DNA from 4 places in the Bradyrhizobium sp. UFLA05-153 genome. Region 2 is predicted to be linked to each of the others. Evidence: predicted binding sites of a transcription regulator. Region 2 holds the regulator's gene; each other region holds the start of a gene.

Region 1 (3,205 bases), on a different contig from region 2:
CATAGGACTGAAACACCATCGCCAGGTCGCGCTGCTTCGGCCGCAAGGCGTCGACGCAGCGATCACCGATCCGAATGCTGCCGCTGTCCTGGTCTTCGAAACCGGCGATGATGCGCAACAACGTGGTCTTGCCGCAACCGGACGGACCGACCAGCGTCAGGAATTCACCATGGGCGATGTCGAGCGACACGTCGTTCAAGACGTCCGCCTGACGGAACGCCTTGCTTATGTTCTCGACCGAAATCCGTGCCATCTGCCGCCTCCATGCCGCCGCATCATTGGCACCGTCGGATGACAGTTTCATGAATTTGTCTCAGTAATTGTCTAGTTACGAACTGAATAAAGCTCAGTCAATAACCCGAGGCGGAAAGGTGGAACGTGGATCAGGAGTGCGGACGCGGAGCTATCTCGTCGATCTGGACGGGACGCTGATCAGCGGTCGCAAACCTTTGCCGCGACAAGCCTCTTAAAGTCGTTCGGCTCATTGACGGCGAGACTAAAGTGGAAAACCAGAGGCTATGCTCACGGCGAGATTGACGATCTTCTCGCTTGAAACTCTGTTGATCAGGTTGGTGAGATCGCCCTTGCTCATCGTCTGATCACCGAATCGCAAGCGCCGACCCAAGCGATGGTCTCGGCATGTTCCTCGCGGATAACGGCATATTCGCCGGCGAGCGGGATCACGAGTCAGCCCCTCCTCGACCCAGCGCGCACGTTCAGCAGGCCCCGGCGTACCCTGGAAGCAGTAGCTCGACTTCATTGGCGTCTTCCGTCTTCTTCCAGCACCTTCTTGCTCGATCCCCTCATCGCCAACCTTGTTCAACGCCGGCAGCCTTCAGCAACTCGGCCAGTTTTTTCCGCGCGTAGAACAAGCGCGTTTTCACGGTGTTCTCCGGAATCCCGACGGTTTCGGCCACCTCTTCCAGGGCTTTCTCGTGGTAGTAGACGAGATCGACAATCTCCCGGTGCTCCGGCGAAAGCCCGCCCAGGCACTTGCGCAACGCTTCGCTGGTATCCTTCTTCGTCGCGGCCACTTCCGGATCGTCGGACGTGTCCTCGATCGCGTGAGCAGCCTCGTCTTCCAACGTAAGGTCCTTCCTGCGCCGCAGCGCCGAGAGGGCCTTGAAGCGCGTAATCGCCAGCAGCCAGGTTGAGACAGCAGATCGGCCTTCAAACTTGCCAGCCCGACGCCAGACGTCGAGAAAGACCTCGCTGATGAGATCTTCCGCAACCTGTTCGTCGTGGACGAGCTGAAGCCCGAAACTGAATACCCTGACATGGTGCCGTCCGTACAGCACCTGCATGGCGCGCCGGTCGCCTTGCGCGATCCACGCGATCAGGACTTCATCCGAAGCCACCCGTTGTCGCTCAAGGTCCGTCTCACAGGATTCGAGCCGACCAACGTCAGGCACTCACCGTCGGCGATGTCGAGCGACACATCCTTCAAGACTCCGTCTGACGGAACGCCTTGCCGATGTTCTCGACCGAAATCCGGGCCATGCCCCGCCTCCATGTTGCCGATCATTGGCACCGTCGGATAATAGTTTGATGAATTTGTCTCAGTCCTAGTTTGCTTATAGACTGAGTAACATTCAATTCAAGGGCGGAGAGGCGGAAGGTGAAGCAGGGATGGAGAGCACGGGGCTATCTCGTCGATCTCGACGGGACACTGATCAGCGACAACAAACCTTTGCCAGGTGCGCGGCGCATGCTGGACGCCTTCGGCGGACAATTCGCCCTGGTTTCCAACGACGCGGAGCACACGCCCGCCGAGCTTGCCCGGCTGCTGCTCCAGATCGGCCTTCCGATTGACCCCGGCCGGATCGTGCTCGCCGGTGCCTGCACGCTCGACATCATCGCGCAAGAGCGGCGCGCTTCGCGCGTGATGCTGCTCGGCAGCCCTGCCCTCCGCGAATATGGCCGCGGCCTGGGTCTGAACATGACAATGCTCGAGCCGGACATCGTCGTGATCGCGCGCGATCGCGCCTTCAACTATGACAAGTTGTCATTCGCGGCAAACCTGGTACGGGACGGCGCCCAACTGATCGTGACGAACCCGGATACCACGCATCCCGGCAGGGCCGGATCGGTCGTACCGGAAACCGGCGCACTGCTTGCGGCGGTCCTGTCTTGTGCCGGCGCCGTCTCATATCGCATCATCGGCAAACCCGAGCCTGCGCTGTTCGAACGAGCATTGACGCGACTCGGCGTCAGTCCATCCGAGGCCGTGATGATCGGTGACAACCCGCACACCGATGGAGCAGGCGCCGGCCGGCTCGGAATCCGCTATCTTAATGTCGAGACGATGCCGCGTCTCGTCCTATCAGGTGATTGACAATGCCCTCAACGACGAAGAAGCGCGGCGTGCAAAAACCACGCATGAAACAGGCGGACCCAGCCGCCAAGCCCGAGCATTCGCCGGCTCTTTCTCCGAGCGGCATGCTCGAACGGATCGCAGCGACCAAGGCCGACCTGCCGCCAACGGCGAGCCGGATCGCGGACTTCATCAGCGCCCATCCTGCGGAAGTCGTGCACATGTCCGTGACGGAGGTTGCCGAACGCGCCGGAGCGAGCGAAGGCAGCGTCGTCGCGTTCTGCCAGCAACTCGGTGCGCGCGGGTTCCAGCAGCTCAAGATCGCGCTCGCGCGCGATCTTGTGCAACCGGTTCAGTTCATCCACGAGGATCTGAAGCGGAACGACGACGTCGCGACTGTCGTCGAGAAGATCTTCCAGTCCAACCTGCAGGCCCTGCAGGACACGCGCAAGGTCGTCGATTCCGCAAAGATGGCTGCTGCCGTGAAGGCCATCCTCCAGGCCGATCGCGTCGAGGTCTACGGAATCGGCAGCGCCGCGCCCGTGGCTGAGGATGCGAACTATCGCCTGCTCCGGATCGGAATCGAATCGAAGGTCGTCCTGGATTCACACGTTCAGGCGATCAGCGCCTCGCTGACCGGGCCGCACGTCGCGGTCCTTACGATTTCGCATTCCGGCAGCACGCATGAGACGATTGCGGCGACACGGCTTGCGAAGGAGGCCGGCGCGACGACGATCTGCATTTCGAACTTCGGCAAGTCGCCCATTCAGCGCTACTGCGACATCATGCTACACACGATGGCCAAGGAAACCAGCTTCCGGACGGAAGCTATGACGAGCCGCATCGCTCAGCTGGCGATAGTTGACGCGCTCGTTTGCTGTGTGGCGCTCG
Region 2 (3,205 bases):
CCACCGGTCAGCTCATGCTCGACCAGACCAACATCCTCGACACCAAGCTCGACCTCAATCTGCTGCGCGCTCGCGTCGGCATGGTGTTCCAGAAGCCGACGCCGTTCCCGATGACGATCTACGAGAACATCGCCTTCGGCATCCGCCTCTATGAGAAGATCTCCAAGTCCGAGATGGACGACCGGGTCGAGAAGGCGCTGCGCGGCGGCGCGCTGTGGAACGAGGTCAAGGACAAGCTCAACGCCTCCGGCCTGTCGCTCTCCGGCGGCCAGCAGCAGCGTCTCTGTATCGCCCGCACCGTTGCGGTGCGTCCTGAGGTGATCCTGTTCGACGAGCCCTGCTCGGCGCTCGATCCGATCTCGACCGCCAAGGTCGAGGAGCTTATCCAGGAGCTCGCAGAGAACTACACGATCGCGATCGTCACCCACAACATGCAGCAGGCGGCGCGCGTCTCCGACAAGACCGCCTTCATGTATCTTGGCGAGTTGATCGAGTTCGACGAGACCAGCAAGATCTTCACGTCGCCCAGCGACCGGCGCACCCAGGACTACATCACCGGCCGCTTCGGCTGAGGAGACAGGAAATGGCTTCTGAACATACCGCAAAGGCCTTCGACACCGACCTCCAGGAGCTCACGCGACTCGTTGCGGAGATGGGCGGCCTTGCCGAGCGCATGATCGTCGATTCCGTCGATGCGCTGATCCGCCGTGACGTCGCGCTCGGCCAGCGCGTGGTGGCGACCGACGCCGAGATCGACGCGCTCCAGAAGAAGATCGAGGAGCGCGCCGTGCTCACGATCGCACGCCGGCAGCCGATGGCGGTCGACCTGCGCGAGATCGTCGGCGCCATGCGCGTTGCGACCGATCTGGAGCGGATCGGCGACCTCGCCAAGAACATGGGCAAGCGCGTCGCCGCGCTGGAGACTGATTTCCATCCGCTGAAGCTGTTCCGCGGCCTGGAACACATGACCGACCTCGTGCAGCAGCAGGTCAAGTCGGTGCTGGACGCCTATGCCGCGCATGACCTGCCGGCTGCGATGATGGTGTGGAAGGGCGACGAGGAGGTCGACGCGATCTGCACCTCGCTGTTCCGCGAGCTCCTCACCTACATGATGGAGGATCCGCGCAACATCTCGTTCTGCATCCATTTGATGTTCTGCGCCAAGAACATCGAGCGGATCGGCGACCATGCGACCAACATCGCCGAGACCGTCTTCTACATGATCGAAGGTCAGGCCATCGCGGACAAGCGGCCGAAGGGCGATATGACGACCTTCGCCACGACCGTGCCGAACACTTAAGGAGCGACGACGCTATGGGCGCACGCATTCTGGTTGTTGAGGACGAGGAAGCGCTGACCGAGTTGTTGCGCTACAACCTCGAAGGCGACGGCTACGATGTCGAGACGGTGATGCGCGGCGACGACGCCGACACCCGCCTCAAGGAGCACATTCCCGACCTGATCGTGCTCGACTGGATGCTGCCGGGACTGTCCGGCATCGAGCTGTGCCGCAGGCTTCGCGCCAGGCCCGAGACCAAGCAGCTGCCGATCATCATGCTCACCGCGCGCGGTGAGGAGAGCGAGCGGGTGCGCGGGCTTGCGACCGGCGCCGACGACTACATCGTCAAGCCGTTCTCGGTGCCCGAATTGCTCGCGCGCGTGAAAGGCCTGCTCCGGCGTGCAAGCCCCGAGCGGCTCGCGACCATACTCGCCTTTGGCGACATCGAGCTCGACCGCGAGAAGCGCCGCGTGGCGCGCTCCGGTCGGCCGATCGACCTCGGCCCGACCGAATATCGCCTCCTGGAGTTCTTCCTGGAGCATCCCGGCCGGGTGTTCTCGCGCGAGCAGCTGCTCGACAGCGTCTGGGGCCGCGACATCTATATCGACGAGCGCACCGTCGACGTCCACATCGGCCGCCTGCGCAAGCTGCTCAATCTCGGTCGCGAGCAGGACCCGATCCGCACCGTCCGTGGCGCCGGCTACGCGCTGGATGATCGTTTCGCGAAGGCGGAGCAGACGTAAAAAAGCGCGCCGGATGGCGTGCTGACGTTTCTCGATCAAGCGTCCCGGCCTTGCACCGGGACGTTGTCGTTTGTGGCTGAACTCAGCGCGTGCCGGGCTTGGCCGGTGCGCGGCGGCGGTCGGCGGCCGGCTGGTAGGCGACGCGCGAGTGCTGTGCGCAGTAGGGCAGGCCCGAGAGCGACTTGCCGCCGCAGAAGAAGAAATCCGGGCTCGAGGGATCGCCGACCGGCCAGTGGCAGGTCGCCTCGTTGAGCTCGAGCAGCGACAGGCGCTGGCTCATCGGAACGACATTGTCATAGGTGATCGGATCGGGCTCGACCTCGACCTCGAAGGCCTGGGCGAGGGCGGTGTTGCCGCGCGAGATCGGGCGGCTCACCCGCATCATGTGCTGCGCCGGGCGCGCCTTGCGCGGCCGGGGAGCCGCCGAGGACGGGCTCTTGGCGCGGCCGGACAGGCCCAGCCGGTGCACCTTGCCGATTACGGCGTTGCGGGTCACATTCCCGAGTTCGGCAGCGATCTGGCTGGCCGAAAGCCCGGCTTCCCAGAGCTTTTTCAATTGCTCGACGCGATCGTCGGACCAGGTCAAAACCGTCATTGCACCCTTCCCCTCGCCGCGCGCCTGCCAATCCCTTGGGGCCGCGTGGCGATGTCTAAGCCTCGAAAAACCCGTGCCGCCAGAATCCCTTAAGGCTCGCCGGGCGCGAAAACGCACCTGAACGCTACGCCGGTACATGAGGACTAAGAGGATCAGAACTGCTGCACGAGATGTCGTATCTGACAGGGGAAACGCTACAATATGGCGTGACTCCCGCGCAAGAGTCTGCGGCTCCGCGTCCACATGTTCCGTCGCTAAAAGAACTCAAAAATGCCACCGCAAGACTACGGCCGCACGCCTTGCAGGGCCTTCTGGCGGCATTGACAGCGGTTTTTCCAAGCATAAAATGGTGACACGTGCCGCCCTTAAAAGGCGGCACGTTTCGTTTTCCGGGCAGGTCAACGATGCGCTGCGCAAGGCAGTCTCGTGAGCCAGCCTCAACATTCAAGTGACCGTCATGACCAAAAGCGCCGCGACGCATTTGCTTCCCGTTTTCGCCAGGGCCGAGCTCGGCTTCGAGCGCGGCGAAGGCTGCTGGCTGGTCGCGACCAATGGCGAGCGCTATCTCGATTTCACCTCGGGTGTCGC
Region 3 (3,205 bases), on a different contig from region 2:
CGAAGCGCGGCAAGGTGGCGCGGAAGGCGCGGACCAGGAAGATCGCCTCGATCAGGTCGCCGCGCGCCTGCTTGATCGCAAGCGCAGCAAGCTCGCGATCATAGAGCGAGCCTTCGCTCATGACGCGATCGACGGCAAGGCCGAGCTGCTCGGAAATCTGATCGAGCGAAATTTCGGGAACGCCCTGATCGCCGCGCCGCGCGTGCGCCAGCAGGCGATGGGCGTTCTCGATGGCGCGTTCGCCGCCTTTGACTGCGACATACATACGTTAACTTCCCTTGTTCACGACCCGCGTGGTGCGCGGGATCGCAACCACGGCGTCATCAGCGACAAGCACAACGTCGATGCCGCGCGGAAACAGCGCGTCGTTGATGCGCAGGCGCTCGAACAGGTCGGCGGGCCGGATCGCCACCTGAAGCCTCGTCATGCCATCAATGCCCGGGCCGCGCAGCTCAAAGGCGGCGCCTGCGTCGAGGCTCTCCACTTGCAGGATCAAGGTCGTCGAGCGGTCCGGATACTCGTTGCTGCCGAGCGCAAAGCGATCGAGCGACGGAAGCGCGGCACCATCCGCGATGAGCGCAAAGCTCGCGATCGAGGAATCCTGGACTATTGGCGCACCGGTGTGGAACTTCAGCCATTTCAGCACGTCGGAGCTTTCAGACATCCGCGCATCGAGCCAGAGCGGCGTGTCGTGATCGAACAGCGTGAGCGCGATCGCCGCCGTGCCGCGCATCATCGGTCCGGGCGCCCCCGCGATCGGCACGATGCGCTGCACCGAGCCCGGCCGCGCCATCGCGTCCATCACCGAGCGAAAGGTCGATTGCGCCGACAACACCTTGTCGGCGAAGCCCGGCGGCAGTTCCGCAATCGTGGTCATGGCCTCACCCCTCACCGCGCACCATGGTGTAGAAATCAACCTTCGTTGCGGCCGTCTGCGCGGCGCGCTGCGCCTGCCGCGCAAGCAGCTCCGCGCGCAGCGGCGCGACGACCTCCCGCTCGACGCCGCCCGCAAACTCTTCCGACTGCACCAGCGCGTCACAGAGCGCGATCAGCCTGGCCTTCTCACCGTCGCGGCCGAGCGTATAGCCGAAACCGACCTCGCCGGTCGCAAGCCGCACCGCGGCGCGCGACACGGTAGCCTCGCCCAGATTGAACGGTGCGCCATCGCCGCCGACGCGGCCGCGCAGCATCACGAGGCCGTTCTCGGGCTCGCGCAGGTCATCATGTCGCGGCAGCGAGAGGCCGCGGAGGCGGCCTGCGATGTCGCTCGCTTCCGCATGCACCAGCACGGCCATCGCCGCCTTGCGCCGGGTCTTGAGGCTGTCTTGCGGGGTCACGTCGGTCACCAGGCTTGCCGAATCCAAGTTGTCTATGATAATAGACAACTTGATAATGAAGCGCCATGACTGTTTCATGACGATCCTGTGATTTTGGAGATGGGCTTCCGGTCGACATGAGCCTTCAGGACACCGCCTCTTCCGGGGTCGCGCTGTGGCGCCTGGTCGCCGACGGCATCGAGCGCGGCATCGCCGACGGCCGCTTTGGCGCCGGCGAGAAGCTGCCGGGCGAGATGGAGATCGCCGAGACCTATCGTGTGAACCGTCATACGGTTCGGCGCGCGCTAGCGGCGCTCGCCGAGCGCGGCCTGGTGCGCGCCGAGCGCGGCAGCGGCACCTATGTCGAGGCGCAGAAGCTCGCCTATCCCCTGCGCTCGCGCACGCGCTTCTCGGAGATCGTCGGCGCCGGCGGCCGCGAGCCGCGCGGGCAGCTGATCGAGGCGTCGGAGGATGTTGCGAGCCGGGAGCTCGCACGGGAACTCGGCGTGAAGACCGGCGCGCCGCTGGTCCGGATCGAATCCGTGCGCTTTGCCGACCGGACGCCGATCTGCGTCTCGACGTCCTGGTTGTCAGCCGAACTCTTTCCTGATGCGGGTGCGGTGTTCGCCGCCACGCGCTCGATGACAAAGCTGCTCGCGCATTACGGCGTCCGCGATTACCGCCGCGGCTCGACCCGGATCACGGCCGGCATCGTCGATGCAACCGACGCCGCGCGGCTCGATCTTACGCTGGGACGCCCGATCCTGGTGGTCGATTCGACCGACGTCGACCCCGACGGCAAGCCGCTAGTGACCAAGCGCTCGCGCTTTGCGGCGGAGCGGGTGGAGTTTCTGGTGGAGAATGGGTGAACGCGTTGCCCCGCAGTAGGTGCACCTCTCCCCTTGTGGGAGAGGTCGGATCGCATCGGCAGATGCGGTCCGGGTGAGGGGTCTCTCTCCGCGAGTGCCGCTGGCTATCGAGTTTGCGGAAAGAGACCCCTCATCCGGCGCTTCGCGCCACCTTCTCCCACAAGGGGAGAAGGGAAGAGTTCGCGCTCTACGCCACAGCCCGCCTGCCGATAATGGCGAAGCGCAGCTTTCCGGAGATGAAGTCGATCGCGGCGACCGCGACCAGGATCATCAGAACGAGGAACGACACCTTCTGCCATTCCAGCACGCGGATCTGCTCGGCGAGCTGAAGGCCAATGCCGCCGGCGCCGACGATGCCGATGATGCTGGCCGAACGCGTGTTCGATTCGATGAAGTAGAGCACCTGACCGGCGATGACCGGTAGCACCTGCGGCATCAGGCCGAAGCGGATCTCATGCAAGGCACTGCCACCTGACGCCCTGATGCCCTCGACCTGCTTCTTGTCGGCCGCCTCGATCGCCTCCGAAAACAGCTTTCCCAGCGCGCCGAAGTCGGAAACCATGATCGCGAGCACGCCGGCGAACGGGCCAAGGCCGACCACATTGATCCAGACCAGCGCCCAGATCAGCGTATCGACGCCGCGGATCGAATCGAGGAAGCGCCGCACCGGAAAGCGGATGATGTTCGGCGGCACGATGTTGCGCGCCGCAAGCAGGGAGACCGGCAGCGCCAGCATTGCGGCGAGTGTGGTGCCGAGCAGCGCGATCGACAGCGTCTCCCCGAGCGCCTTCAGATAAAGCGGCAACGACGTTCCGGGATCGGGCGGGATCATCATCATGGTGATCCAGCCGAGCTGCTTCAGTCCCGCGATGAACCTTGCCGGCTCGAAGCCGAGATCGTGCAGGCCGAAAATGAAGACGGCGAGCGCGGCTGCGATCATGGCAGGTGTCGCAAGGCGCGCCGCAGCCGGCCGTTCAAAGGCATCGGGATATTTCGCCCGCAGCGCCGCCGTGTCCGGCT
Region 4 (3,205 bases), on a different contig from region 2:
TACGTCGAATTCGAGGGCCGCGCAATGGCTCGCAAGGGGCCTGAGGCTATACTATGTAGACATATCAACCGGTTCAGCCTCCAAAGGGCCGGATTCGAGGTCACACCGGGTGCCGGGAAGCGCCGCGTGAGTATTCCGAACATCATTACCCTGGGCCGCATCATGCTGGTCCCGATCATCGTCTGGGCGATTGTGTCGAGCCAGATGGAGGTGGCGTTCGCCGTCTTCCTGATCGCCGGCATCAGCGACGCTGTCGACGGCTTCCTGGCCAAGCGCTTCAACATGAGGAGCGAGCTCGGAGCCCTGCTCGATCCGCTCGCCGACAAGGCGCTGCTGGTCTCGATCTATCTGGCGCTCGGCATCTGGGGCGACATCCCGCGCTGGATCGTGATTCTGGTGGTCTCGCGCGACATCATGATCGTCGCCGCCGTGATCGTCTCCTGGCTGTTCGACAAGCCGGTCGAGATGAAGCCGTCGAAGGTGTCGAAGCTCAACACTGCAGCCCAGGTGGCCTATGCGGCGCTGGTGCTGGCCTCCCTCGCCTTCGGCTTCAAGCCCGGCCCCTATGATATAATCCTGATGGGCCTCGTCACGGTCTTCACACTCTCCTCCGTGTCGCTCTATCTCGTCGAGTGGCTGCGGCACATGAGCACGATCGAGGCCAAATGAGGGGGATGCGGTCCCGCAAAAGGCCAACTCCCGCTCGATACGTCGAATCTCTTCAAACGAAGCCGGCTCGCCCGGCATGGAGCAAAGCAAGCGTGGCAGGCCGCGTTCATCCCCGACAACTGGCGTTTTCGCTTCCGCATGCGGAAAGCCTGAGCCGGGACAATTTTCTCGAAGGCCCCGCCAACGCCGCCGGTCTCGCCCTGATCAACGGCTGGCCCGAATGGCCAAACCGGGTCATGTGGCTGGCCGGGCCCGAAGGCTCAGGCAAGAGCCACCTCGCCGCCATCTGGGCTGAAGAGGCCGGCGCGCGCTCCACCACGGCCAATGCATTGACCGCGGCCGCCGTGCCCGGGGCGCTCGCCACGGGCGCACTGGTCGTTGAGGACCTGAAATCGAAGGACCTCGACGAGCGCGCGCTCTTCCATCTGTTGAACCTCGCGCGCGAGGACGGGGCCTACGTCCTGCTCACCGGCCGCGAGGTACCGGCGGCGCTGGAGATCGAGCTGCGCGACCTCCGCTCGCGCCTGCGCGCCGTGCCGGTGGTGTCACTTTTGTCCCCGGACGACCAGCTCTTCCGCGGCCTGATCGTCAAGTTCTGCGCCGACCGACAATTGAACGTCGATGAGAGCGTGGTCGGCTATCTGGCGACCCGCCTGGAGCGCTCCTCCGCCGCGGCGCGGCGGGCCGTGGAGCTGCTCGACAGCGAAGCCCTGCGGCTCGGCCGGCCCGTGACCCGGGCGCTGGCGGTCGAATTGCTGCGCGACGCCTGATCCTTGGTCTGCCGCTTGACGGCGCCGGACGGCGGAACATCAATGTCATCGAAACGTCATCGCGCTAACACATGCTCTGCGCCGGTTTTGCGCATAAGTCGCAAGATAAGGCGAAAGAAGATGGATCGACTTCTCATGGACTCCGCGCAAGCTGTTGAAATCAAAGAAAAAGAACCGGAATCGACAGGCCTCCCGGCGATCGCCACGAGCCCCGAGCGATTCATCAATCGCGAGCTTTCCTGGCTGCATTTCAACCGCCGGGTCCTGGAGGAATCGGTCAATCCCCACCATCCGGTGCTGGAGCGGGTGCGATTCCTGTCGATTTCGGCAAATAACCTTGATGAGTTCTTCATGGTCCGCGTCGCCGGCATCAAGGCGCAGGTCCGCGAGGGCATTCCCGAGCGCAGCCCCGACGGCCTGACCCCGTCCGAGCAGCTCGCGCTGATCAACCGGACCGTCTCGCAACTTGCAAGCGATCAGCAGGCGATCTGGCGCGATCTGCGCGGTACGCTCGCCGACGTCGGCATCGTGCTGGTCGAGGGCAAGGACGTCACCAAGGCGGAGAAGAACTGGCTTGAGGACCACTTCCTCCACAACGTCTTTCCCTTGCTCACTCCGCTCGCAATCGATCCCGCCCACCCCTTCCCGTTCATTCCGAGCCTGGGCTTCACCATCGCGCTTCAGCTCACGCGCGCCGCTGACGGCAAGCAGATGAACGCGCTGATCCGCATGCCCGGCAAGATCGACCGCTTCGTCCGCTTGCCCGCGGAGGGCGTGGTGCGATTGATCTCGCTGGAACAGATGACCGCCCTGTTCATCAACCGCCTGTTCCCCGGCTACAACGTCCACGGCCAGGGCGCCTTCCGCATCATCCGCGACTCCGAAATGGAGATCGAGGAAGAGGCCGAAGACCTCGTGCGCGTGTTCGAGACCGCGCTGAAGCGACGCCGCCGCGGATCGGTGATCCGGCTCGAGGTCGACGCCAAGACGCCTGAACAACTGCGCAGCTTCGTGCAGCACGCGCTCTCTGCGGCCGAAGACGAAGTGTTCCTGGTCGACGGCGTGCTCGCCATGAACGAGCTGTCGCAACTCACCCGCCTCGATCGCCCCGACCTCGAATTCACCCCTTACGTGCCGCGTCATCCCGAGCGCGTGCGCGAGCATGGCGGCGATATCTTCGCCGCGATCCGGCAGAAGGACCTCATCGTCCATCATCCCTACGAATCCTTCGACGTCGTCGTGCAGTTCCTCCAGCAGGCCACGCGCGACCCCGACGTCGTCGCGATCAAGCAGACGCTGTACCGCACCTCCAACAACTCGCCGATCGTGCGTGCGTTGGCCGAGGCCGCCGAGGCGGGCAAGTCCGTTACCGCGCTGATCGAGCTCAAGGCGCGCTTCGACGAGGAGGCCAATATCCGCTGGGCGCGCGACCTCGAGCGCGCCGGCGTGCAGGTCGTCTACGGCTTCCTCGAACTCAAGACGCACGCAAAACTCTCGATGGTCGTGCGCCGCGAGGGCGGCAGCCTCACCACCTATGTTCACACCGGCACAGGCAACTACCATCCGGTGACCGCGCGCATCTACACCGACCTCTCCTACTTCACGTCGGACCCGACCATCGGCCGCGACGCTGCGCGCGTGTTCAACTTCATCACCGGCTATGCCGCGCCGAGCGATCTCGACAAGATGGCGGTGTCGCCGCTGACGCTGCGCAAGCGCATCATCGAGCACATCCAGGGCGAGACCGCGCATGCGCGGCACGGCCG

Evidence for each region. The regulator PhoB, encoded in region 2, activates phosphate uptake and scavenging genes when phosphate is short. The targets are predictions, from matches to a motif close to TGTCATNNANCTGTCAT.
Region 1: a site for PhoB is predicted at 1,538-1,554, ahead of Q2941_RS16945 (HAD-IIA family hydrolase). Genes of this name have one in related genera too.
Region 3: a site for PhoB is predicted at 1,403-1,419, ahead of phnF (phosphonate metabolism transcriptional regulator PhnF). Genes of this name have one in related genera too.
Region 4: a site for PhoB is predicted at 1,483-1,499, ahead of Q2941_RS04130 (RNA degradosome polyphosphate kinase). Genes of this name have one in related genera too.

Annotation. Positions count from the first base shown of each region.
Region 1 covers NZ_JBBIAM010000024.1:70,706-73,910, reverse strand. The annotation lists gene Q2941_RS16955 (ABC transporter ATP-binding protein) at 1-253, opposite strand, end outside; gene Q2941_RS16950 (sigma-70 family RNA polymerase sigma factor) at 804-1,358, opposite strand; gene Q2941_RS16945 (HAD-IIA family hydrolase) at 1,619-2,335, shown strand; gene Q2941_RS16940 (MurR/RpiR family transcriptional regulator) at 2,338-3,205, shown strand, end outside.
Region 2 covers NZ_JBBIAM010000072.1:26,391-29,595, reverse strand. The annotation lists gene pstB (phosphate ABC transporter ATP-binding protein PstB) at 1-572, shown strand, start outside; gene phoU (phosphate signaling complex protein PhoU) at 584-1,300, shown strand; gene phoB (phosphate regulon transcriptional regulator PhoB) at 1,315-2,022, shown strand; gene Q2941_RS32645 (GcrA family cell cycle regulator) at 2,105-2,617, opposite strand; gene Q2941_RS32640 (aspartate aminotransferase family protein) at 3,075-3,205, shown strand, end outside.
Region 3 covers NZ_JBBIAM010000134.1:6,941-10,145, reverse strand. The annotation lists gene Q2941_RS43310 (carbon-phosphorus lyase complex subunit) at 1-265, opposite strand, end outside; gene phnH (phosphonate C-P lyase system protein PhnH) at 269-877, opposite strand; gene phnG (phosphonate C-P lyase system protein PhnG) at 882-1,295, opposite strand; gene phnF (phosphonate metabolism transcriptional regulator PhnF) at 1,454-2,185, shown strand; gene phnE (phosphonate ABC transporter, permease protein PhnE) at 2,373-3,205, opposite strand, start outside.
Region 4 covers NZ_JBBIAM010000004.1:81,642-84,846, forward strand. The annotation lists gene Q2941_RS04120 (CDP-alcohol phosphatidyltransferase family protein) at 127-669, shown strand; gene Q2941_RS04125 (P-loop NTPase family protein) at 762-1,439, shown strand; gene Q2941_RS04130 (RNA degradosome polyphosphate kinase) at 1,575-3,205, shown strand, end outside.